One region of the Massilia putida genome, then DNA from elsewhere that is predicted to be linked to it. Evidence: predicted binding sites of a transcription regulator. Region 1 holds the regulator's gene; each other region holds the start of a gene.
The links. The regulator LexA, encoded in region 1, represses DNA repair genes until DNA is damaged. The targets are predictions, from matches to a motif close to ACTGTATNNNNATACAGT.
Positions count from the first base shown of each region.

Region 1 (4,135 bases):
ATTAAGCGTTGTGCAGGTCGGTGTACGGCAGCAGAGCCAGGTAACGGGCGCGCTTGATCGCGGTATCCACTTGACGCTGGTAGTGCGCCTTGGTGCCGGTCAGGCGTGCCGGCATGATCTTGCCGTTTTCCTGGACGAAATCCTTCAGGGTGTCGACATCTTTGTAGTCAACCTGTTCCACGCCTGCAGCGGTGAAGCGGCAGAATTTCTTACGCTTGAACAGCGGGTTCTGCTGTTTACGCTTCTCTTTGAGCTTAGCTTTGTTTTTGTCGAACTTTTTACCGAATGCCATTTTGAGGCTCCTGTATCTATCTAAAAACGTGCCCGCATTTCGTTACGCGGCACTGAAATCAATGATGTGAAACACCAAGCCTTTGCTGTGACGGCTTTTCCTGGCCAGGAATCCCGTGAAGCGGTACATCGCGCCCAACTCGGCATTGGCAAATCGTCCCGAAATCTCGCCCGCGGCAACCGCGGGAATCTCGAATTCGACCTGCCTGTCCATCCTCGCCTCCGTCTGCGTCGATCCATGTTGCAGGATGCCGCCCACGATGGGGATGCCGGCCGGGGTGTAGCGCAAGGTGTCGCGTTCCAGAATGCTTGCGACCAGCGACAGCTCGTTCACTTACAGCTCGGTGCTCCCGCGAGATTTAGGCGGCTGCGGCCGGAGCGGCGGCCTGCTCGGCGCGGTGGCTCTTGGCTGCGTCTTCGCGCTGGACCGACTTCATCATCGGCGACGGTGCGGTTTCAGCCTTCTTCATCTTCACGGTCAGGTGACGCAGCACGGCATCATTGAATTTGAATGCGGTTTCCAGCTCGACCAGGGTCTCGTTGTCGCACTCGATGTTCATGCAGATGTAGTGTGCCTTCGGCAGCTTCTGGATCTGGTAAGCCATTTGACGACGGCCCCAATCTTCGACGCGGTGGATGTTGCCGCCGCGCGAGGTGACCGTGGTCTTGTAGCGTTCGATCATCGCCGGGACCTGTTCGCTCTGGTCCGGGTGGACGATAAACACGATTTCATAATGACGCATGAAACACTCCTTAAGGACGTTTAAACAAATGCCCACCTCGGCGTCAAGACGAGTGTGGGAAGGGAAAGCCCGACATTATAGCAGCAAAAACGTCAAGCGCGCCATCTTTGACGCACCGCGACGCTGTCGGACACGCGCAGCATGCCGCAACGCAACAGGCTGCGGACGCGCGCCGCGTGCCGCAACGCAACAGGCGGCAAACGCGTGCAGCGGCGCGCTGCACGAAAAAAACTACTAATTCCCCTTGCGCGCCGCGCAATACTGTACAAAAATACAGTCTGATCCCGTACCAACCAAGACGAACATGCTAAAGCTCACCGCACGGCAAGAACAGATCCTTAACCTGATCAAGGAAGCCATCGACAACACCGGCTTCCCGCCGACCCGCGCCGAAATCGCCCAGGAGCTTGGCTTCCGCTCGGCTAATGCCGCCGAGGAACACCTGCAGGCCCTGGCCCGCAAAGGCGCGATCGAAATCTCACCGGGCACCTCGCGCGGTATCCGCCTCGTCGGCCAGGCCACCGCCGAATCCAAGGCCGCGCCCGCCGTGCCGGCCTTCGTGCCCGCCATGCCGCCGAACCTGATGTCGCTGCCGCTCGTGGGCCGTGTCGCTGCCGGCTCGCCCATCCTGGCCCAGGAACACGTCGAAGCGACCTACTCCGTCGACCCCGCGATGTTCTCCAGCAAGCCAGACTTCCTGCTCAAGGTCAAGGGCTGGTCGATGCGCGATGCGGGCATCTGCGACGGCGATTTCCTGGCGGTCAAGAAAGTCGACAACGCCAAGAACGGCCAGATCGTCGTCGCCCGCATCGGCGACGAAGTGACGGTCAAGCGCTACCGCAAGACCGGCTCCACGATCGAGCTGCTGCCCGAAAATCCGGACTTTTCCGTGATCACCGTCGACCCGAGCTCGGACGAGTTCGCGCTGGAAGGCCTGGCGGTCGGTCTGCTGCGCTCCTGGCACTGACGTGCCGTGACCGGTTTCAGCGCGGGTAGACGAAACCCGTGCGGATATCGGTCGGCAGCAGGCGCTTGCCGTCTCGCACCATCAGGCGCTGGGGCGGCTCGTCGCCGGCCAGCGCGCGCCAGATGACCGGCAGCCCCTCGCCCTTGCGCAGCAACTCGTCGCTGCGTTCGAACACGTTGGGGCAGCCCGTCGCCGCAAGCAGCGCCTGCACGATGGTCACCTTCCACGCGTCCACGCCGGCAGCATTGAACTGGCACACCAGATAACCGCCGGTCCCGCCATAGCTGTGCACCAGCAGGCCCGGCAGGCCGTCTTTTTCGCCATCGATCACGGGCACCAGGGCCTGCGGGTCGGCGCCGCGCACCGCCATGGCACGCCGCGCGACCGCAGCCTGCACGCGGCGCTTCATCATGGCGTGGTCGACCGGCTCATCCTCGCGCAGCGTCCAGACGCGGGCCGCGATCTGCGACTTGGCGTTATAGGCCGCGCGCGCCAGAAACTGGCGCGACGACGACTGCACGACCGCCGTGACGCCGGCCTTGTTGCGTTCCTGGGGCCGTCCCTCGACCTTGTCGATGGCGGAGAGATAAATCCAGGGGTCGCCGGACAGCAGGCTTTTTTCCTTGCCCTGTTTGATGGTGATGATGAGCATAGATGGGCTTCGTTGACGGGAGCCGAATGATACAGCAAGGCGTCGTCGCTCCGCCTGTCGGTTCCGTCGCCGCTCCGGTATCCGGTATCATTTACGGATGAATGAGATTTCTTTCCTGCCGTTTGTCATTGGTGTCGCCGGCGGCAGCGGCAGCGGCAAGTCAACGGTGTCCCAGCAAGTGCTGGCGTCGTTCGGCGCCGACATGGTGTCGGTCGTGATGCAGGACGACTACTACTGCGACCAATCCGACCTCCCCCCGGAAGTCCGCCGCAAGCAGAATTACGACCATCCCCGGGCCTTCGACTGGCCACTGCTGGTACGGCACGTCCAGGCCTTGCGCAACGGCGAGGCGATCGAGATGCCGGAGTACGACTTCACGATCGACAACCGTTCCAGCAGAACCATTCCCGTCAAACCGGCTCCGGTGATCGTGATCGAAGGCTTGTTTGCCTTGTATGACGCCGACTTGCGCGACATGATGTCGCTGAAGATCTTTGTCGACACCGCCGCCGACATCCGCTTCATCCGCCGCATGCAAAGGGATATTGCCGAACGCGGCCGCTCGATGGAGAGCGTCGTCGGCCAATATCTGGAAACGGTACGCCCGATGCACAAGCAATTCATCGAGCCGACCAAGCGCCACGCCGACGTCATCCTGCCCCACGGCGCGAATGACCCGGCGGTCGATATCATTACCACCAAGGTGGCGAGCGTCATCGGCCGCTGGAAGCGGCCCTGATCTTCGCGCCGGCACGCACCGTCACTTGCCGCCGTCGTCCCGCGGCGGCGCGTTCTTGACCATCTCGTTGTGCTCCTTGACGTACGCCTCGGTGCCCGCGCGCCAGGCATCGAAGTCGGCGACGACCATGCGGCCGGCCACCTTCGTGTCTTCCGCCAGGCGGTCGCTCACCTCCTTCAGGTGCGCCGTTGCCTTGTCCGTCTCGTCCTTCGTGAGCAGCTTGGCGATATCGTCCGGGATGCGCTTCGTGAGCGGCAAGGACGCGTTCAGGTATTTCACCCAGCGGTTGTGGCACGCCTCCCAGTCCTTCATCTTGCCGCTGTAATAGTCGATTTCCTCGTTGACCTTCGACATGGCCGGGAAGCGCGGCGCCGGGCAGCGGTATTCGTTCGTGCGCAGGTCGGCACCGTCGTACTTCGCGATCCAGTAATCGAGGTCGGCACGCCGCGTCTCGCGCTGCTTCATCAGCTCGAGCGACGCCGTGGCAACCGGGTTCCCCTTGGCCGCCGCCTTCTGGAACCATTGCGCGGCCTTGTCCATGTCGACGCTGCCGGCCTCGCCATAGAAATACATCTCGCCCAGGTGCTGCTGGGCCATCACGTTGCCGGCATTCGCCAGCTTCGTGTATTTCTGCAGGGCTTCCGGATAGGCTTTCTTGGCGAACAGCGCATCCGCCTCCGCCAGCTCGGCGGCGGCATTCGCGGACGAGGCGGCGGCGGCCGGCTTCGCGGCGGCACCCTTCG
Region 1 is NZ_CP019038.1:2,323,787-2,327,921, forward strand. It holds gene rpsR (30S ribosomal protein S18) at 2-292, opposite strand; gene priB (primosomal replication protein N) at 335-625, opposite strand; gene rpsF (30S ribosomal protein S6) at 651-1,034, opposite strand; gene lexA (transcriptional repressor LexA) at 1,339-2,001, shown strand; gene BVG12_RS12615 (class I SAM-dependent rRNA methyltransferase) at 2,018-2,653, opposite strand; gene udk (uridine kinase) at 2,751-3,392, shown strand; gene BVG12_RS12625 (tetratricopeptide repeat protein) at 3,414-4,135, opposite strand, start outside.

Region 2 (4,135 bases), 3.0 Mb from region 1:
CGGGAGTTGGTGAATACCATCGGCAATACTGGCACTATTTCCTAATTGAAAATTTGAGGTGAGACAACGCTGCGGGACCCCGACCAGGATCAGTGATGCATCACCCCGCGCATCCGCAACTCGGTATGGCCGAAATCCATCATGGTCCAGCGTCCGCCCCAAGTCAGGCCCACCGATTCCGCGACGTCGCCGTAGAGCTGATAACCCCGCATTGCCCACGGATCCTTCTCCGAGATCACGAGTTTGCCGTCACGCCAGAACGCGCAGTCGGCCGCCAGTCCATACTGGTGCCAGCTCTGGAATGCCCGCGCGTTCGTCACCTGCGAACCCATGCCGGCCAACATGTCCTGGCGCGCCGGGCTGCGGTACCCTTCCAGCAGCGCCATCTCGTAACCGTATTTCTCTTTCATGATCTTAAAAACCAACAACAGTCTCTGGCTGTACTCGGGCCGCAGGAGCCCCCAATTGCGGCTGGCGTCGACCAGCATCGGACGCACCAGTTCCACGTCCCGCGTACCGAACGCGAGCGGCGGCAACGCGGCTGGCGGCACCAGTTGCTCGCCCTTGAGCAGCGCGGCGACCTGGGCGTCGACGACCGTATCGACGGGTTCGTAGTCGGGCAGCATGTCCGGCCGGCGCAACAGCAACGCGAGCAGCGTCGGAATCAGCACGAGCGGCACGCCGACGGCGAACCAAGGCCAGCGCCGGCGCAGCAGCGTGCGGCCGTCGTACAACAAGCCGCGTGCACCCGACCAGGACGCCTGAAGCGTGGCATTGCCGCTGCGCTGCCAGCCCTCGACCCGCCATTGCAAACGTCGCTGCAACATGCCGAGCACCTGCAGCACCGACGCCCTCCCACCCGGAAACAGGGCGAGCCAGATGACGCTGCAGGCCAGACAAAAGTACAAGAGTGCGACGAAGATCAGCATCGGCTTCTCCCGTTTGTTTCTAATTGGAACTAGTTTTCCAATTTTAGGAGTAACGCTGTGCGCCCTACAGATGAAAATCAAGCCGTCTCCAGACGTCCCAACCTGATGTCGTCGTCGCGCCGGACGAATGGCGACATCCATATCCTGGCCATGCTGGACGGCCACGCGCCCGGCAGGCGGATCTTCGCCCGGCCGGCCGTGCTCTGGTACGGCGCCGCCGGCGTGGCGGCCTGTTCCCTGCTCGTCGTACTGGCCTGGCTCGTGCGCGGCGCGACGCCGGCGCGCGACAGCGTTCGGGCGGCCGTGCCGACCACGGGTACGACACTGACCAGGGAAGCGCCGGCGCCCACGTCGCTACCGGTGCCGGCGCAAACTCCCGGGCCGCAGACCGTACAGGTCCCGGACGCCACGCGTGGCGCAGTGATCGTCGATGTGGCAGCGCCGGCACCGGTCATGGCGCCTCCGCCTGCCCCGGCCGCGGCGACGCCGGCCGCGTCGGCACATGCCGCAGCACATCGCACACCGGCGCGACCGCAGCCGGCATCCCGGTCGGCGCCGTCCCAGGCGGCGTCGCTGGCGCATGCAGACCCGGTACCGCGCCAGAAACGGGCAATGTCCAGGACAGCGCCGTCGTCCGCCACGGTCGATACGGACGTCGCCCTGATCTCGGCCATCCTGCAGCACACCGGCACCGGCAGCGAGGCAGCCGATGCCGGCGGCGCGCCGACGTGCGTGGATAAGGCGTGTAACCCGCGCTTGCCGTCCCGACAATAGGAACGCACGAGCAGGCCGTACCGGCGCGGGAAAACCACGCCGTGCGCCGCCGCGACGCCAAAACCGCTGGGCCATCGTCGCCGGCACCGTTATACTGTACAAAAATACAGTTGGCGCGGTATGACGATGATCAAAGTGCTGGAAAACGAGTTTTATTACCTGGATAACTTCCAGCGCGTGCTGGATTGGATCGCCGAGCGTTACGCCGACCTGCTCATCGATGACGAGCACGCTTTCATCGCCGCCTTTCCCCAGCTGCCGCAGCCGGCGCGCGCATTGTTCGTCCGGATGGTGATGCGCAAGGGCACCCTGTTCCGCGCCAGTAAGCTCAACTACGCCGAGATCGGCTGCCCGCGCGAGGCAGCGCACGCGCTGCTGCCCAGCGGCTGGATCGAGTCCGATCCCGTCCTCACGCTCGACGAGTTGTTCGACCTGTTGTCCAAGCCGGAACTGGCCGTCGCCTTCGGCCTGACGGGCGCGCAGAAGAGCGCGCGCAAGGCGGATCAGCTCGAATCGCTGCGCGCCGACGCCGCCCATGCCGACGACCGCCCCTTCTCGCAGTGGTATGCCGGCTGCGACGACCTCGCGCTGCGCCTGCGCGTGCAACCGCTGTGCGACCGCCTGCGCCTGATCTTCTTCGGCAACCTCTCCCAGGATTGGACGGAATTCGTGCTGTCCGACCTCGGGCTGTTCCGCTACGAACGCGTCGAATTCTCGCCGGCGTCGCGCGGCTTCCGGGCCCGCCGGGACATCGACCACTATCTGCAACTGCACGCCTGCAAGGAGCGCTATTACGCGGGCGAGCCGGCGCTGGACGTCCTGGCCGACCTGCCCCGCCACGCATTCGGCAACGACTGGCTCGACAGCCGCCGCGAGCGTCTCCTGTTCCAGCTCGGGCAACTGCTCGAAAAGGAAAGAGACTGGGACAACGCCTATGCCGTGTATGCCGGCTGCCGCTATCCGGGTGCGCGCGGACGCGCGATCCGCGTGCTGGAAAAGCACGAGAAATTCGACGAAGCCTACGCGCTGTTCGAGACCGCGCTGCAGGCTCCGGAAAGCGAGGCGGAGCGCCAGCACCTGCTGCGCCTCGGGCCGCGCCTGGCGCGCAAGCTGGGGCACCCGAAAAGTCCCGCGCGCCGCGCGCCGCCGGCCGCGCGAATCGACGTGAATCTGCCGCTGCCGGGCGGCGGCGAATGGCGCGTCGAAGGCGTCGTGCTGGAGCATCTGTGGCGCGACGACGCGCCGGTCTTCTACGTCGAGAACACGCTGGCCAACACGCTGTTCGGCCTCCTGTGCTGGCGCGCCATCTTCGCGGCGATTCCGGGCGCGTTCTTCCACCCGTTCCACCGCGGTCCGGCCGACCTGTTCGCGGCCGACTTCTACCAGCGCCGCAAGGGCGACTTCGACGCCTGCCTCGCCCTGCTGGACGACGGCCGCCACCGCGCCGCCATCCTCGCGACGTATGAAGAGAAAACGGGCGTGCAATCGCCGTTCGTCGCGTGGGACTGGCTCGGCCGCGACATCATCGAACTGGCCCTCGATTGCATCCCGGCCGCGCACCTGAAGCTGTGGTTCCGCCGCATCCTGCAGGACGTGAAGGAAAACCGCACGGGCTTCCCCGACCTGATCCAGTTCTGGCCGGGCGAATCGCGCTACGACATGATCGAAGTGAAGGGCCCCGGCGACCGTCTGCAGGACAACCAGCTGCGCTGGATCGACTATTGCGCCGCGCACGGCATGCCGATCACGGTGTGCTACCTGCAATGGGAGCAGGCGGCGGCATGAGCGAGATCGACAGCGGCGCGCGCTACGTCGTCGCCGTGCGCGCGCTGTGCGAATTCACGGCCAAGCAGGGCGACCTCGACCTGCGCTTCACGCCCTCGCCCACCGCGCAGGAAGGCATCGCCGGCCATGCCGTCGTGGCGTCCCGGCGCGGCGAGAACTATCGCAGCGAAGTGACGCTCGCGGGCGACTGGGGCCCGCTGCACGTGCGCGGTCGCGCCGACGGCTACGACCCGGACCGGAACCTGATCGAAGAAGTCAAAACATACCGCGGCCAGTTCGCGAGCATCCCCGACAATCACCGGCACCTGGCATGGGCCCAGCTGCGCGTCTACGGCCACCTGTTGTGCGAGCAGCTCGGACTGGACGAGGTCAATCTGGCGCTGGTCTACTTCGACATCGGCAGCCAGCAGGAGACCGTGCTGCGCGAGACCCGCACGCGCACCGAACTCGCCACGCTGTTCGACGACCAGTGCCGTCGCTTCGTCGCCTGGGCCGCACAGGAACTCGCGCACCGCGCGGCGCGCGACGCGGCCTTGACGACGCTGCGCTTCCCGCACGCGGACTTCCGCCCCGGCCAGCGCCAGCTGGCCGAAGCCATCTTCCGCGCGAACGCGGGCAAGCGCAGCCTGCTCGCGCAAGCGCCGACC
Region 2 is NZ_CP019038.1:6,273,108-6,277,242, reverse strand. It holds gene BVG12_RS30190 (M15 family metallopeptidase) at 90-929, opposite strand; gene BVG12_RS30185 (hypothetical protein) at 987-1,703, shown strand; gene BVG12_RS30180 (VRR-NUC domain-containing protein) at 1,830-3,488, shown strand; gene BVG12_RS30175 (ATP-dependent DNA helicase) at 3,485-4,135, shown strand, end outside.
Region 2: a site for LexA is predicted at 1,797-1,814, ahead of BVG12_RS30180 (VRR-NUC domain-containing protein). Genes of this name have one in related genera too.

Region 3 (4,135 bases), 1.4 Mb from region 1:
CTCCTCTTTGTTGAAAATTTGTGCAGCGGCCCTGATCGCAGCCGGGTTCGCCGGCCAGGCGACGGCACAGACCACTCACTACGTCGTCCAGACGGACCGTATCATCGTCAAGTACAAGGGCGACAGCGACACGTCCACGACGGGCCGCGCGGCACGCGGCATCGACCGCGCGCGCCAGGCGCTGATCGACCGCGCCGGCCAGACGTACGGCGCCACGATGCGCGCGCTGCGCGCGACCGCGAACGGCGCGAACGTCCTGCAACTCAACCGCACGATGTCGCTCGACGAGGCGCGCCAGCTGGCCGCCGAACTGAAGTCGCGCGACGCCAACGTCGAGTACGCCGAGCCGGACCGGATCATGGTCCCGCTGGCCACCCCGACCGACCCCAGCTACACCCAGCAATGGGACCTGTACGAGGCCACCGGCGGCATCAACGCACCGGCCGCCTGGGACAAGTCGACCGGCGCCGGCATCAACGTGGCCGTGATCGACACGGGCTATCGTCCGCACGCGGACCTGTCCGGCCAGATCGTGCAGGGCTACGACTTCATTTCCACGACCGCCATCGCCAACGACGGCGGCGGCCGCGACACGGACGCCAGCGATCCGGGCGACTGGACCCCGGCCGGCAGCTGCGGCACGGGCATCCCGGCCGCGGACCAGAATTCGAGCTGGCACGGCACCCACGTGTCGGGCACGATCGCCGCGAAGGCCAACAACGGCCTCGGCATCGCGGGCATCGCCTACAACGCCAAGATCGTCCCGGCGCGCGTGCTGGGCCGCTGCGGCGGCTACACGTCCGACATCGCCGACGCCATCGTCTGGGCCTCGGGCGGCACCGTGACCGGCGTGCCGGCCAATGCCAACAAGGCGCGCGTGCTGAACCTGTCGCTGGGCGGCACCGGCGCCTGCGACACGACGACGCAGAACGCGATCAACAGCGCCCGTTCGCGCGGCGCCGTGGTGGTCGTCGCGGCGGGTAACGCGAACACCAACGCGTCGAACACGAACCCGGCCAACTGCGCCGGCGTGATCGCGGTGGCCGCGACGAACCGTTCGGGCGGCAAGGCATCGTATTCGAACTACGGCACCAACGTGACGATCGCGGCACCGGGCGGCGACAGCGGCGCCGGCATCCTGTCGACCCTGAACTCGGGCACGACGACGCCGGCATCGGACAACTACGCCTGGTACATGGGCACGTCGATGGCGACCCCGCACGTGGCCGGCGTCGTCGCGCTGATGCTGTCCGCCAACCCGAACCTGACGCCGGATGACGTCGCCGCCAAGCTGAAGTCGACGGCGCGCGCCTTCCCGGCACCGTGCTCGGGCTGCGGCGCCGGCATCGTCAACGCGGCGGCCGCCGTGAACGCGGCGCTGGCCTCGACGACCACGACGACGACCACGCCGACCTGGACCACCTGCGCCACCGAAGGCGGCACCTGCACGTTCAGCGGTACCCGCGACGTGCGCTACGGCACCGCCACGAGCTATGTGACGAAGACCTTCACCGGTTCCGTCGCGTGCACGAACGCCGTGTTCGGCGATCCGGCGTACGGCTACGTCAAGTCGTGCAGCTACTCCAGCGTCACCAAGTAACGCCTGCCTCATCCGCCGCCGCGTCCTGCGGCGGCGTTCCCTCTTGCACTAATCTCACAACCCAGCGATACTGTATGCAATTACAGTAGTCGCTCGGCGCGGGCGACCGTCACCGTGAACGCCCTCGTCCGCAAGATCATCCACTGCGATTGCGATTGTTTCTACGCATCCGTCGAGATGCGCGACGACCCGTCCCTGCGCGGCCGGCCCCTGGCCGTCGGTGGGCGGGCGGAGCAGCGTGGCGTCGTCGCCACCTGTAACTACGAGGCGCGCCGCTACGGCATCCATTCGGCGATGGCCACGGCCCAGGCCGTCAAGTTGTGTCCGGACCTGATCCTGATTCCACCGAATATGGAAAAGTACCGGGTCGCGTCGCGCCAGATCATGGACATCTACCGCGACTACACGGACCTCGTGGAGCCGCTGTCGCTGGACGAGGCCTATCTCGACGTGACGAACTCGCCGCACTGCAAGGGCAGCGCCACCTTGATCGCCCAGGAAATCCGCCGGCGCATTTTCGACACCGTCGGCATCACGGCGTCGGCCGGCGTGGCGCCGAACAAGTTCGTCGCCAAGATCGCCAGCGACTGGAACAAGCCGGACGGGCTGTTCCTCGTGCGGCCGGACGAGGTCGACGCGTTTGTTGCCGCCTTGCCCGTCAAAAAATTGTTCGGCGTGGGGAAGGTGACGGCGGCGAAGCTGCATCGCCTCGGCGCGCAGACGTGTGGCGACCTGCGTGACTGGAACATGGACAAGCTGCAGCAGCATTTCGGCTCGTTCGGCGCGCGCCTGTACGATTTGTGCCGCGGCATCGACTACCGTGACGTGAATCCGGTGCGCGAGAGAAAGTCGATCAGCACGGAGGAGACGTACACGCCGGACGTCCCCGATCTGGAAGGCTGCCTCGCGCTGCTGCCGGACCTGTATGAGCATTTGCTCGGCCGGATCAAGCGCAACAATGCCGAAAAATTCATCAACAAATTATTCGTAAAAATCAAGTTCACCGACTTCCAGCGCACGACCGTCGAGTGCGTCGGCTACGCGCCGAACATGGAGACGTACCGCCACCTGATGGAAACAGGCTGGCTGCGTGCGAGCCGTCCCGTGCGGCTGCTGGGCGTCGGCGTGCGCCTGAGCGACACCGAAACCGTCGAGCAACTGAGCCTGTTTGACGAACGAGCAACACATTAAAAAACCGATTCCCAACGACATCTTGTGCCGCTGATCAGCGTGTAGAATGTCGTTCCTTTGCAATACTGAGATAACCGAAAGCAACGTTATGTGGTTCAAGAATCTTCAGATCTACCGCCTGCCCGCACCGTGGAATTTCTCCCCTGAACAGATGGAAGAGGCCTTGCAGTCGCAGGCGTTCACGCCCGCCAGCAGCAACGAGTTGCTGCGCCAGGGCTGGGATTCGCCACGTGGCAATGGCAAGCTGGTTCATGTCGTCAACAAGCAGATGCTGATGATGCTGGGCACGGAAAAGAAACTGCTGCCGAGCTCGGTCATCAACCAGGTCGCCAAGGCCAAGGCCGCCGAACTGGAAGAGCAGCAGGGCTTCCCGCCGGGCAAGAAGGCGATGAAGGAACTCAAGGAACGCGTGGCCGACGAACTGCTGCCGCGCGCGTTTTCGATCCGCAGCAATGTGTGGACGTGGATCGATCCGGTCAACGGCTGGCTCGTCGTCGACGCCGCCAGCCCGAGCAAGGCCGACGACGTCATCAAGCTGCTGCTGAAGGCCGTCGACAAGCTGCCGCTGGAATCGCTGCGCGTGCAAAAATCGCCGGTCGCCGTGATGACGGGCTGGCTCGAATCGGACGAGGCGCCGTACAACTTCACGATCGACCAGGACACGGAACTGCGCGCCACGGGCGAGAGCAAGGCCGCCGTGCGTTACGTAAAACACTCGCTGGACCCGGAAGACATCCGCCGCCACATCGCCAACGGCAAGCAGTGCACGCGCCTGGCCATGACGTGGAACAGCCGCATCTCGCTGGTGCTGACCGAACAGCTGGCCGTCAAGGGCATCAAGCCGCTGGACGTGATCAAGGAAAACGAGACCATCACCTACAGCGACGATGAGCGTTTCGACAACGACATCATGCTGATGACGGGCGAGCTGGCGAAGATGATGACGGATCTGGTGGAAGCGCTGGGCGGCGAAGCCAAGGCGTAAGGTGGACGGCACTCCGCCCACGCGTGACGCCGGCGGAATGCACACGTCACGCATGGGCACCCGATCGATGCCCCGGCATCAATCACCCACCTACCCGGGCCATTTGCCTTATTTCACCGACGCCACTTCTTCGGTCGTAGCCGGTTCTTTCTTGCCACCGCCGCCTTCCGGCTGGCCGCTCGTATAGACGGATCCCTGGCGGTTTTCGCCCGGCGCCGGCTTGCCCGGCAGCGGCTGCAGGGCCTTGGCCTTCTCCAGGTCGATGCCGGCGACCTCGGCCACGCGGCGGCCGTAATCCTCGTCGCAGTGCCACAGATGCCACACCATGCGCAGCTGGATCACTTCCGGACATTTCTTGA
Region 3 is NZ_CP019038.1:3,754,103-3,758,237, reverse strand. It holds gene BVG12_RS18840 (S8 family peptidase) at 1-1,600, shown strand, start outside; gene dinB (DNA polymerase IV) at 1,715-2,791, shown strand; gene BVG12_RS18830 (recombination-associated protein RdgC) at 2,880-3,776, shown strand; gene BVG12_RS18825 (catalase) at 3,885-4,135, opposite strand, start outside.
Region 3: a site for LexA is predicted at 1,670-1,687, ahead of dinB (DNA polymerase IV). Genes of this name have one in related genera too.